Regions from separate parts of the Ornithinimicrobium sufpigmenti genome, predicted to be linked through region 2. Evidence: riboswitches for the same ligand, from Rfam matches in the RefSeq annotation. Region 2 holds a riboswitch; the other holds the start of a gene.
What was found. A riboswitch is a leader RNA that binds a small molecule or an ion and turns the genes downstream of it on or off. The one in region 2 is predicted to bind thiamine pyrophosphate.
Positions count from the first base shown of each region.

Region 1 (6,073 bases), 2.0 Mb from region 2:
GGGTCCGGGTCTCGCGCTGGCCGGTGCTGCGCGACGCGACCGGCTACGTGCGCGGGTACCTGCCCTACCTCTCCTTCGACCTGCCGCTGTCGCTCCGGCTGCTGACCGCCCCCCGTCCCGACACCGTGGTGGTCGAGCCACCGCCCACGACCGGCGCGGTGGTGCGGACGGTGGCCGCCCTGCGCCGCATCCCGTACGTCTACTACGCCGCCGACGTCTGGTCCGACGCCACCGCCTCGATGGGTGCCCCGGCCCCCGTGGTGGCGGTGATGCGCGCGGTCGAGCGCTACGCCCTGCGCGGTGCCAGGGACGTCATCGCCGTCTCCGACGGGGTCGCCGACCGTGTCCGGGCCCTGCTCGGGCGCGCCAGCACCGTCCCGGTGACCGTCGTGCCCAACGGGATCGACACCGCCGTCTTCACCCCCGTGGGGAAGCGGCACCCGGAGTCGCCGGAGACGCCATACCTCGTGTATGCCGGGACAGCCTCGGAGTGGCAGGGCGCCGAGGTCTTCGCCGAGGCGATGCGCGAGGTGGTGGCCGCGGAGCCCACGGCTCGGCTGGTCTTCCTGGGCCAGGGCTCGAGCTGGCCCGCGCTCGAACGGCTGCGTGACGAGCTGCCGCTCGGGGCGGTCGAGCTGCGGCCGCTCGTGCCGCCGGCCGAGGCGGCGGCCTGGCTGAGGGGGGCCGCGGCGGCGCTGGTCAGCGTCCGCCCGGGCGTCGGCTACGACTTCGCCTACCCCACCAAGGTGATCGCCGCGCTGGCCACCGGGGCCCCCGTCATCTTCGCCGGCCCCGGACCCGCGGCCAGCGACGTCCGCGAGCACCGGCTGGGGGAGTCGGTGGGCCACGACGTCCCGGAGGTGGCGGCGGCGATGCTGGCAGCGGTGCGGGCGTCGCAGGACGCGGCGCAGAGTGGTCCCTGGTCGCCGCCAGAACGCGAGCGGCGGGTGGCCTGGGTGCGGGCGCACCGCAGCCTCAGCGCGACCGGCCACGCCGCCGCCGCCGTGGTGCTGGGCCAGGACGCGGTCACCGAGCCGGTGGGTTCACCGCTGCCATAGCTGCCAGAAGTGGTGCACGGGCCCCGGCCCCTGCCCCACGGACAGCTCGTGGCCGTGCGCGAGCGCGCCGACCAGCCAGGAACGGGCGTCGGCGACGGCGTCCAGCCAGCTGTCGCGACGGGGCCGCAGCGCGGCGATCGCGGAGGACAGCGAGCATCCGGTGCCGTGGGTATGCGGGGTCGCGACCCTCGGCCCGCCGAGCTCGTGCACCCCGTCCGCGTCGACCAGCAGGTCCAGGACGTGGTCTCCCGAGGCGTGGCCGCCCTTGAGCAGCACCCTCGGGCTGCCGAGCTCCAAGAGCGCGTGCGCCTCCTCCAGCATCCGGGCCGGCCCGTCCGCGGTGTCCTCGGGGTCCCGGCCGAGAAGGACCGCGGCCTCGGGCAGGTTGGGGGTGATGAGGTCGGCGTGGGGCGCCAGCGCGCGCAGCTCCTCGACGGCGTCCTCGTCCAGCAGGCGCGAGCCGGCGGTGGAGACCATGACGGGGTCGAGGACCAGGCCGGGCAGGAGCCCCTCCTGCGCGAGCTCGCGCACGGCCCGGACCACGTCGGCGCTGCCGAGCATCCCGACCTTGACCGCGGCCAGGGCGACGTCGGCGACCAGGGTCTCGACCTGCTCCCGGACGAACTCGGCGGGGATGGGGCGCACCCCGGTGACGCCCAGGGTGCTCTGCGCGGTGAGGGCGGTCAGCACCGCGCAGCCGTGAGCGCCCAGAGCGCCGAAGGTCTTCAGGTCGGCCTGGATGCCGGCCCCGCCGGAGGGGTCGGACCCGGCGACGGACAGGACGTTGGGGACGAGGCCCCGTGCCGGGCTCACCTGACTGGTCACGAGCTGACGGGCTGGTCGTCCCAGACGCCGCGCAGCTGGCGGGACGCCGCCTCGGGGTCGCTCGCCGCGCAGACGGCGCTCACCACGGCGACGCCACCCAGCGCGCTGTCGCGCAGCCGCTCGGCGACCGACACGTCGATGCCCCCGATCGCGACCGACGGAAGGGCCGCCGCGGCGGCGAGGTCGGCGAGGTCGGATACCCCGTCGGTGCCCAGGGGAGCCGCGTGGTCCGGCTTGGTCGCCGTGGCGCGGACCGGGCCGAGGCCGAGGTAGTCCACCGTGCCCGGCGGCAGCGCCGCCGCGGCCTGGACCTCCTGCGCGGTGGTGCAGGACAGGCCGAGGTAGGCGTGGCCACCGAGCTGCTCGCGGGCCACGAGCGGGTCGAGGTCGCCCTGGCCCACGTGGGCACCGTCCGCACCGATCTCCTCGACGAGGTGCACCCGGTCGTTGATGATGAACGGGACCCCGGTGTGCTGCAGGCACACGCGGACCAGCCGCCCCAGCGCGACGAACTCGTCGTCGCTGGCGTCCGGGTCACGCAGCTGGACCACCGTCGCCCCGCCGGCGACCGCGGCCCGGATCGTGGAGGTCAGCCCGTGCTGGGCGGTCATCTCGGTGTCGGTGACCAGGTAGAGCCGCAGGTCGAGGGGTCGCGGCCCGGGACGGGACTGCACGTCGAGCGTCATCGCAGCTCGACCCTCGCCGAGAGGTCCGCGGGTGCCAGGAGCGACAGCTCGTCGAGCAGCGCCGCCGCGAAGGTGCCCGGGCCGGCGGAGGCCTCAGCAGCCGTCTCCGCCGCGAGGGTGAGCGCCGCGGTGGCGGTGGCCGCGCCGACGAGCGGGCTCGGCGCCACGGCGGTGCCGGCCGCGATGAGCGCGCCCAGGGCGCAGCCCATCCCCGTCACCCGCGTCATCCACGGGTGGCCGTGGGACAGGCGCAGCAGAGCCCGTCCGTCGGTGAGGTGGTCGGTCGGTCCGCTCACGGCCACCAGGGCCCCGAGCTCGGTGGCGAGGTCGCCGGCGGCGGTGACGGCGTCCTCCACGGAGTGGGTGCTGTCGACGCCGCGGCCACCACCGGCACCGGTCAGGCCGAGGATCTCCGAGGCGTTGCCGCGGACCACCGTCGGTGGCGCCAGGTCGACGAGCTCCCGGGCCACCTGCGTGCGCCAGGGCAGACCACCGGCCCCGACGGGGTCCAGGACCCACGGGGTGCCGTGGTCGGCCGCCCCGCGGACGGCGGCCCGCATGGCGGCGACGGTGTCGTCGTACGGGGTGCCCAGGTTCACCACGACCGCGGCCGCGACGCCGGCGAACCCCTCTGCCTCGTGCTCGTTGTCCACCATCGCCACCGCCGCCCCCGCGGCGAGCAGGACGTTGGCCACGAACGGCGCCGCCACGATGTTGGTGAGGCAGTGGGTCAGGGGTGACTCCTCGCGCAGCGCCTGCCAGCAGTCGGCCAGCTCGTCGGCGGACACGCGAGCATCGGCTGAGACATCGGCTGGAGCATCGGCCGGAGCATCGGCCGGAGCATCGGCCGGGACATGGTCGGTCATCAGGACGTTCCCTTCGCTAGTGCGACCTAGATCAGGTTCGACGGGTCTGTTCTCAGCCACCCGGTCGGTGGCACCCCGCGTCGTCCTCGACGATATCTGGTCACTCCAGCACCGGCTTTCTCGGTAGCCCCGGTCGGCGGTCGCGGCATCGCAGGGCGGCGTGGCCCGTGCGACAGTGGAGCGAGAGGTAGGTGGAGCGGGAGGTATGACGATGAGCGCGGAGGACAAGCAGGGTCACGCTGGTGGGCCGACCTGGGGCAGGCCCGGTGCGCGGCCCGGTGCGCCCGACGCCGAGGAGCAGCTCGCCGACCAGGGGGTCGTGCAGCGGCGCCCCTCAGCGGCGGTGACGGCCCGGGCGGTGCAGACCTGGGTCGACCAGACGATCGCGCAGGCCGAGCGGCAGGGAGCCTTCGAGAACCTGTCGGGGGCCGGCAAGCCGTTGCGGGACGTCGATGTGCGCAGCGACCCGGACTGGTGGGTCAAGAGCCTCATCGAGCGCGAACGCTTCGACCTGTCCGCCGCACTGCCCGGCGTGATGCAGCTGCGCCGGGAGAAGGCCGCCTTCCCGGACTCGCTCCTCGACCTGCCCGACGAGGCCGCGGTCCGCGAGCGGCTCGAGGACTTCAACGAGCGGGTCCTGGCCGACCGGCGCCGGCCGCACGTCGGTGCCGGCTCACCCCCGGTCGTGGGACGGGTGGACGTCGAGGAGATGGTCGAGACCTGGCGTGACCTGCGTGCGCAGCGCGGGACGGGGGGCGAGGAGACGGCGCCAGGGGAGGAAGCGACCGTCGAGGCACGGGCGGGCGGTCAGGGCGACGGCGACGTCCGAGCGCGCAGACGCCGCTGGTGGCGGCGCAGACCCTGAGCGAAGGTAGGTCAGAGCCCCAGCCACGGCGAGAGCGCCCGGGCGGCGGCGCGGCCGTCGTGGTGCTCGCGGGCCCAGGCCGGGCCGCGGGCGGCCAGGTCGCGGTAGCCGTCGCGGTGGGCCACCACGTCGCGCAGCACCCCCTCCAGGGTGTCCGGCGCCGCCTCGAGCACGGGTAGTCCCGGCGTGCGCGCGCGGACGTGGTCGGGCACGTGCGCCACGACCAGCCGACCGGCGGCCATCGACTCGGCCGCCAGCGTGCCGACGTTGCCCAGCACGACCTGGTCCACCACCACGTCCGCGTCCGCGACGAAGCCCGGCATCTCGGCATGTGGCACGCCGCTGAGACGCCGGTAGACCACCAACCCTTCCTGCTGCAGCCGGGTCAGCACCTCCTCGACCACCGGTGTCCCCTTCAGCCGCGGGTTGCTCGGGGCGTGCAGCACGACCGGGCGGTCCCGCTCCAGCATCGGGCGCTCAGCTCCGGGGGTGAAGCGGTCGACGTCGGCGGTGACCGGCAGCAGGCTCGCACCAGGGACATGGTCGAGCATGTCCGCCGTGGTCACGAAGACCGGTACTTCGGCCCCCTCGAGCCGCCCCAGCACGGACCTCGTGCGCTCGACGGTCGCCTGCATCCGCTCCCACCGCTCGTCCCACTCCCCGCGAAACGGCGAGTGGGGGTATGCCGCGGCGTGCCGGTGCAGGTCCCTCAGCTCCGAGCCGTGGATCAGCACGGCGGCCTCCACCCCGGCTTCCCGCAGCCGCGGCAGGTCGTCGGTCACCCACCGGGTGAACGGGTCGTCCAGCAGGGACCGGGCACCCTCGGCCAGGACGTGCGTGGCGCCCGGCTCGCGACCCGTGCCGAGCACCCGGGCGGCGTGGCGCGGCATACCTCGGACCTGCACCGCACGGGAGAGGTGCCAGTCGCTGGGGAAGCCGAACCCGGCGGAGGAGCGGCGCTCCACCGACATGGCCCGCGCGTCGCACCCGGGCACCGCGCGGGCCGCCCTGGCCCAGCGCTCGCCCTGGCCGGCGGTGTTGAGGGGGCCGATGACGAGCCGGCTGCGGGCCCGGGGGTCGAGGCCGGGCTGCCGGGCGACCTCGCGCTCGGCCCGCAGGCGCAGCACGGTCCCGCCGACCCCGCGTACGGGGGAGGGCAGGGCGGTCCAGGCCTGGTAGGCCCAGCGGCGTGGACCCTGCAGCGACGGCATCCTGCGAGGGTAGTCGCCGTCGGTGGGCGTGAGTGGGACCTCCTCGCGGTTAGGCTGGGCCGCGATGCTCGCTCTGTGGCGCACCGTCCGCCAGCTCATGACGGTCCTGCCGGCCGGCACCCGACGGTTCATCGCCACCTTCGCGGTGCTGCAGAGCCTGCTCGCGGTGCTCGACGTCGCTGCTATCGGGCTGCTCGCCATCGTGCTGGCCCCCATGCTCACGGGCCAGGAGCTGACCCTGCCCGTGGTCGGCATCACGCTGGGCGAGCCGCAGGACTTCGGGATCGTCCTGCTCATCGTGGGCTCCCTCATCGTGCTGAAGTCGGTGCTGGCGATCGGCCTGCAGTGGTGGGCCACCCGGCGCTTCGCCCGGTTCGAGCAGGTGCTCGGGGCCCGGCTGCTGGAGGCCACCTTCAAGGCACCCTGGACCGAGCGGCTGAGCCGCAACTCCACCGACATCATCCGCTCCACCGACGTCGGGGTGGGTTCGACGGTCGCGGGGGTGCTCATCCCGTTCTGCCAGCTCAGCGGCGAGGTGTTCACCTTCGTGGCGGTGCTCACC
Region 1 covers NZ_CP036403.1:1,606,550-1,612,622, forward strand. The annotation lists gene ESZ52_RS07320 (glycosyltransferase) at 1-1,058, shown strand, start outside; gene thiD (bifunctional hydroxymethylpyrimidine kinase/phosphomethylpyrimidine kinase) at 1,044-1,883, opposite strand; gene thiE (thiamine phosphate synthase) at 1,880-2,569, opposite strand; gene thiM (hydroxyethylthiazole kinase) at 2,566-3,357, opposite strand; TPP riboswitch at 3,426-3,523, opposite strand; gene ESZ52_RS07340 (DnaJ family domain-containing protein) at 3,641-4,300, shown strand; gene ESZ52_RS07345 (glycosyltransferase) at 4,312-5,511, opposite strand; gene ESZ52_RS07350 (ABC transporter ATP-binding protein) at 5,576-6,073, shown strand, end outside.
Region 1: another riboswitch for thiamine pyrophosphate. It lies ahead of thiM (hydroxyethylthiazole kinase); the one in region 2 lies ahead of ESZ52_RS16790 (ABC transporter permease subunit).

Region 2 (6,073 bases):
CTCCCCGGCGAGCATCACGGCCATCCGGTCGGCGACGGTGAAGGCCTCGTCGTGGTCGTGGGTCACCATGACCGCGGTCGTGCCCGTCGTCGTGAGGATTTCCCGCAGGTCGCCGGCCAGCCGCTCCCGGAGCGAGCGGTCCAGCGCCGACAGCGGCTCGTCGAGCAGCAGTAACGCCGGCTCCGCCGCCAGGGCCCGCGCGAGCGCCACCCGCTGCTGCTCGCCGCCGGAGAGGGTAGTCGGCCGACGGTCGGCATACCCCGGCAGCCCGACCAGCTCCAGCAGCTCCGCCGCCCGCGACGCACGCTGCGCGCGACCGACGCCACGCAGCCGCAGGGAGTAGGCGATGTTCTCGGCGACGGACGCGTGGGCGAAGAGCTGCCCGTCCTGGAACATCAGGGCGAAACCGCGCCGGTGCGTCGGCACGCCTGCCAGGTCACGCCCCTGCCAGACGATGCGACCCCCGTCGAGCCGCTCCAGCCCGGCGACCGCCCGCAGCAGGGTCGACTTCCCGCACCCCGACGGGCCCAGCACGGCCAGCACCTGGCCCTCCTCCAGGGTCAAGGAGACGTCATCGACCGCGGTCGTCTCGCCGAAGCGCACGGTCAATTCACTGAGCTCGAGCATCAGAAGGAACCTACCGATCCGACTCGCAGCCGCTCGACCACGCCCATCACGGTCACCGTCACCAGCGCCAGCAGGACGCTCGCGGCGAGCGCCATGCCGACGTGGTCGGCCCCCGGGCGGGAGATCAACTGGTAGATGACGACCGGCACGGTCGGCCGGTCCGGGCGGGCCAGGAAGGCGGTGGCCCCGAACTCACCCAGCGACACCGCGAACGCGAAACCCGTCGCCGCCAGCAGCGGCTTGGTCAGCACCGGCCCCTCCGCGGTCCACGCCGCCCGCCACGGCCCGGCACCCAGTGCCGCTGCCGCCTCTCGCTGCCGCGGGTCCACCGAGCGCAGCACCGGCGTCAGGGTCCGCACCACGAGCGGCAGCGCCACCATCGCCTGCGCGATCGGCACGAGCACCGGCGAGGTGCGCAGGTCCAGCGGCGGCCGGTCCAGGGTGATGAGGAAGCCGAAGCCGACTGTCACCGCGGAGATCCCCAGCGGCAGCATGAACGCTCCGTCCAGCCCGGACACCACCCGCCGCCATGCCCTCGCTCTCGGCCGCCGGGACACGAGCACCGCCACCACGAGCCCGAGCACCATCGCCAGCACGGTGGCGTCGACGGCCGAGCGCAGTGAGTTGCCCATCGCCTCGGTCACGCTCACCCGCAGCGCCTGGGTCGCGTCCGGATCGGTGAGCGCCCGGTAGTGCCCCAGACCCCAACCGTCCCCCACCTGCAGCGAGCGCACGACCAGGGAGCCGACGGGCAGGAGCACGAACGCCACCACCAGCCCGGTCACCACCAGGGTGGGTATGTCGTGCCGCCGCACCGGGCGCGCTGCCGCTCGGGCGCCGACCCGCTGCAGGCTCTGCTCGCGCCGGCCCCGGGTGCGGGCGGCGATGACCAGCATCACCACGACGGCGAGCAGCTGCAGCACGGAGAGCACTGCCGCGCCCTGCAGGTCGAGGAAGTTGACGGTCAGCAGATAGATCTCGGTCTCGATGGTGCCGTAGCGCAGACCGCCGAGGGTGAGCACGACCCCGAAGGCGGTGGAGCAGAAGAGGAAGACCAAGGTGGCGGCGGAGATGACCGCCGGCGCCAGGACGGGCAGGGTGACGGTGCGCCATACCTGCCAGGGGTTGGCGCCCAGGGCGGCGGCGGACTCCTCGGCCCGCCGGTCCAGGCCCTCCCACATCCCGCCGACCGTACGCACGACCACGGCCAGGTTGAAGAAGACGAACGCCATCAGGATCGGCACCCAGGTGCCGTCCCAGCCGAGCCACCCGAGCGGCCCGCCGGAGGAGAGCAGGGAGCGGAACATGACGCCGACCACCACGGTCGGCAGCACGAACGGCATCACCACGACCGCCCGGAGGAGCGCCCGGCCGGGAAAGCGCAGCCGGTAGAGCACGAACGCGACCGGCAGCCCCGCCAGGAGCGTCAGTACGGTGCCCGCCGACGCGCTGACCAGGGTGAAGGCGAGCACCCGGAGGGTACGCCGCCGGGACAGCACCTCCGGCACGGCGGACAGGTCGAGCTGGCCGTCGGGGAAGAAGCCGCGGGCCAGCATGCCGCCGACCGGGAGCACGAAGAAGATCGCCAGGAAGGCTAACGGCAGCAGGGCGACCAGCCCCAGGGCGAGTCCCGGGCCGGTGAGGTGCGCAGAGCGTGCACCCCGACCTAGACGAGCCCAGATGGCCGCCGCCTCCTTCGACTTCCTTCGCCGGTGCTAACCGGAGCAGGTTCAAGGGTCTGCGGCCAGCTGCCGCACTCTCAGCGCACTCGCGCTCCCCTGTCGTACCGGGCCAGCCTACAGGCCGGTGGGTCAGCGGAGTGCGCACAACCTGGGATCAAGGTTGCGCTGAGGGATCACCCCGCCGCGCGTTGCCTCCTCGACTCAACCTGGGATCAAGGTTGTGCAAAGGGATGGAATCGAGGTTGTGCGGAGGGATCACCCCGCCGCACGTTGCCTCCTCGGCACAACCTGGGATCAAGGTTGTGCGGGGAGAGTCGGCGGCCTCGTCGGCGACGCGAGGCGAGACTTCGGCGCGCGAAACGCCGGCGAAGCGACGCGAGACGTCGCCGCGCGAGACGTCGCCGCGCGAGACGCAATCAGGAGGAAGACGCAACCAGGGCGAAGCGGGTGGGGCGGGGCCGCGCTACGGTGCCAGCAGGTGCCTTCGCGATCCGGCACCGCACGACGACGATCACGACGACCAGGAGCACCTCATGCCCAACCCCGTAGTCAGCAAGGCCAGCACCGTCTGGAACGGTGAGCTGTTCACCGGCAGCGGCACCACCACCCTCGACAGCTCGGGAGCGGCGTCCTTCCCGGTTGAGTGGAACGCCCGCGCCGAGGGCTCGGACACCACGACGACGCCGGAGGAGCTGCTCGCCGCGGCCCACGCGACCTGCTTCTCGATGGCCTTCTCCAACGAGATGAAGAAGAACGACACCCCGCCCACCGAGGTGCGGACCAGCGCCGAGGTGACCTTCGTCGCCGGCACCGGCATCACCGGCATCCACCTGACCACGCAGGTCACGGCCGAGGGCCTCGACGAGGAGACGTTCCAGAAGCTCGCCCAGGGCGCGAAGGAGAACTGCCCCGTGAGCCAGGCGCTCAAGAGTGTCGAGATCACCCTCGACGCCAGTCTGGGCTGAGTCACGCACACGCCAGTCTGAGCTGACCCGCGCACGACGCCAGTTCGGCCTGTTCCAGGCCACCACAACGACAAGGGCCCGGCCCGCCGGGAGGCTCATGCCTCGCCGGCTGACCGGGCCCTTCGGTTGCGCCCACCGCGGTTGCACCCACCGTCGGTTGCGCCCACCGTCGTTGCGCCCACCGTCGTTCGCCTACAGGAAGCGCGCGAAGAACTCCTTGGTGCGCTGCTCCTGCGGGTTCTCCAGGACCTGGTCGGGCGGGCCGGACTCGACCACGACACCGCCGTCCATGAAGAAGACCCGGTCGGCCGCGGCCTTGGCGAAGGTGATCTCGTGCGTGACCACGACCATGGTGTGGCCGCGCTCGGCGAGGTCCTGCATGGTGGACAGCACCTCCCCCACCAGCTCGGGGTCGAGCGCGCTCGTCGGCTCGTCGAAGAGCAGCAGCGTGGGCTCGATGGCCAGCGCGCGGGCGATGGCGACGCGCTGCTGCTGCCCGCCGGAGAGCTGGCCGGGGTAGGAGCCCTCGCGGTCGGCGAGGCCGACGATGCCCAGCAGCCGCCGGGCCCGCTCCTCGGCCTCGCGCCGGGAGACCCCGTGGACGACCGTGGGAGCCTCGATGAGGTTCTCCATGACGGTCATGTGCGGGAACAGGTTGAACTGCTGGAAGACCATGCCGACCTGGCCGCGCTGCTGGGCGGCGACCTTCGAGCTGGCCTTGTACAGCTCGCCGTTCTTCATCTCGTACCCGATGTAGACCCCGTCGACGCAGATCGAGCCGCTGTCCATCTCCTCGAGGTTGTTGATGCACCTCAGGAAGGTGGACTTACCCGACCCGGACGGGCCCAGGATGACGATGACCTCGCCGCGGTGGACGTCCAGGTTGATGCCCTTGAGCACCTCCAGGTCGCCGAAGCTCTTGTGGACGTCCTCGGCGCGGACGAGGATCTCGTTGGTGCTCTTCATGTGCGCTCCTGAACCTGCGGGACGATGGCCGGGTCCTCGTCGATGCCGTCGGCGTCGCCGTTGCGACCCTTGGCCTTCTTCTTGCTGGTTCCCCGCGTGGCGATGTCGCTCTTGCCGTAGTAGTTCTCGACGTGGTGCTGGACGAAGCTCAGGATCGACACCACGACCAGGTACCAGATGACCGCCACCAGCAGCAGCGGGATGGTCTGGAAGGTCCGGTTGTAGACGGCCTGCACGGTGTACAGCAGGTCGTGCATCGCGATCACCGACACCATGGCGGTGGCCTTGACCATGCTGATCAGCTGGTTGCCCGTGGGCGGGATGATCGACCGCATCGCCTGCGGCAGCACGACCCGGCGCAGCGCCGTCGTCTCGGTCATGCCGTAGGCCTTCGCCGCCTCGCGCTGGCCCCGCCCGACGGACAGCAGCCCGCCGCGGATCACCTCGGCCATGTAGGCGCCCTCGTTGAGGCTCAGCCCGAGGATCGCCGCGGTCAGGGGCGTGATGAGGTCGTTCGTCTCCCAGCTCACCAGGTCCGGGCCGCCGAAGGGTATGCCGATGCTCAGGGTGGGCAGCAGCGCCGCCAGGTTGAACCAGAAGATCAGTTGCACCAGCAGCGGCGTGCCCCGGAAGAACCAGAGGTAGGCGTCCGCGACCGCGCGCAGCAGGCGGTTGTTGGACATCTTCATCACGGCGAAGATCACCCCGAGGACCATGCCGATCAGCATGGAGACCGTCGCCAACCAGAGCGTGGTCCACAGGGCCCGCATGATCGAGGGGGCGAAGAGCCACTCGCCCACGACGTCCCACTCGAAGTTGGGGTTGGTGATCAGCTGGTGCACCAGCATGGCGACCAGCAGCAGCACGACGGCGCGGGTGGCCCACTGGCCCCAGTTCGGGTGGGTCTTGGCGTGCGCGACGTCCACCCGAGTGGTGGCCGTATCGGTCGGGCTGGTCATCACGACGTCGCCAGGTTCATGCCGGGCTCCTCGATCATGTTGTCACCGAGGTTCCACTTGGTCATGATCTCCTCGTAGGCGCCCGACTCGAAGAGCACCGTCAGGGTCTCCATGAGCAAGGGCCCGAGCTCGGAGTCCTTGGCGACGACCGCGCCCTGGTAGAGCGTGTCGAAGCCGTTGTCCTGACCCGTGGCGGCCAGCTCCAGCTCACCCTCGGCCTGCTCGACGAAGTAGGTCAGCGGCGCCTGCGAGGAGAAGAAGGCGTCGGCGCGACCGGAGCGCACGGCGAGGATGGACTGCGGCTGGTCCTTGAAGCTCATCACCTCGACCGCCGGCTCACCCTCGTCCTCGCAGGTCTGGGACTGCTCCTGGATGACCCGCTCGGCGCTGCCGCCGGCCTGCACGGCGATCTTCAGGCCGCAGGTGTCCTCCAGCGCCTGGATGTCGTTGGGGTTGCCGTTCTCCACGGCGAAGACGACGAACTCCTGGACGTAGTCGACGAAGTCGTTCTGCTCCTGGCGCTCCTTGAAGTCACCGACGGGGCCGAAGGCGAAGTCGAAGCGGCCGGACGACATACCGGTCAGGATGGAGGACAGCCCGTCGGCGGTGACGTGGTTCATCTCGATGCCCCAGATCTCACCGACGGCGTCGGCGAGCTCGGCGCTGGCGCCCTCGACGTTCCCGCCCTCGTGCACGATCGTGTACGGGGGGAAGGAGCCGGAGTTGACCGCGGTGATCTCGCCCGCCTCGGCATACTCGGCGGGCAGCATCTCGCGGATGCGGTCGACCTCGGCCTGGTCGATCTCGTCGAGGACGGACCCGCTGGCCTCGACCTCCTCGCCGCCGTCGGTGTCGACCTCGACAGGGTCGGAGC
Region 2 covers NZ_CP036403.1:3,644,987-3,651,059, forward strand. The annotation lists gene ESZ52_RS16785 (ABC transporter ATP-binding protein) at 1-627, opposite strand, end outside; gene ESZ52_RS16790 (ABC transporter permease subunit) at 627-2,183, opposite strand; TPP riboswitch at 2,312-2,417, opposite strand; gene ESZ52_RS16795 (OsmC family peroxiredoxin) at 2,843-3,274, shown strand; gene ESZ52_RS16800 (amino acid ABC transporter ATP-binding protein) at 3,467-4,240, opposite strand; gene ESZ52_RS16805 (amino acid ABC transporter permease) at 4,237-5,199, opposite strand; gene ESZ52_RS16810 (ABC transporter substrate-binding protein) at 5,199-6,073, opposite strand, start outside.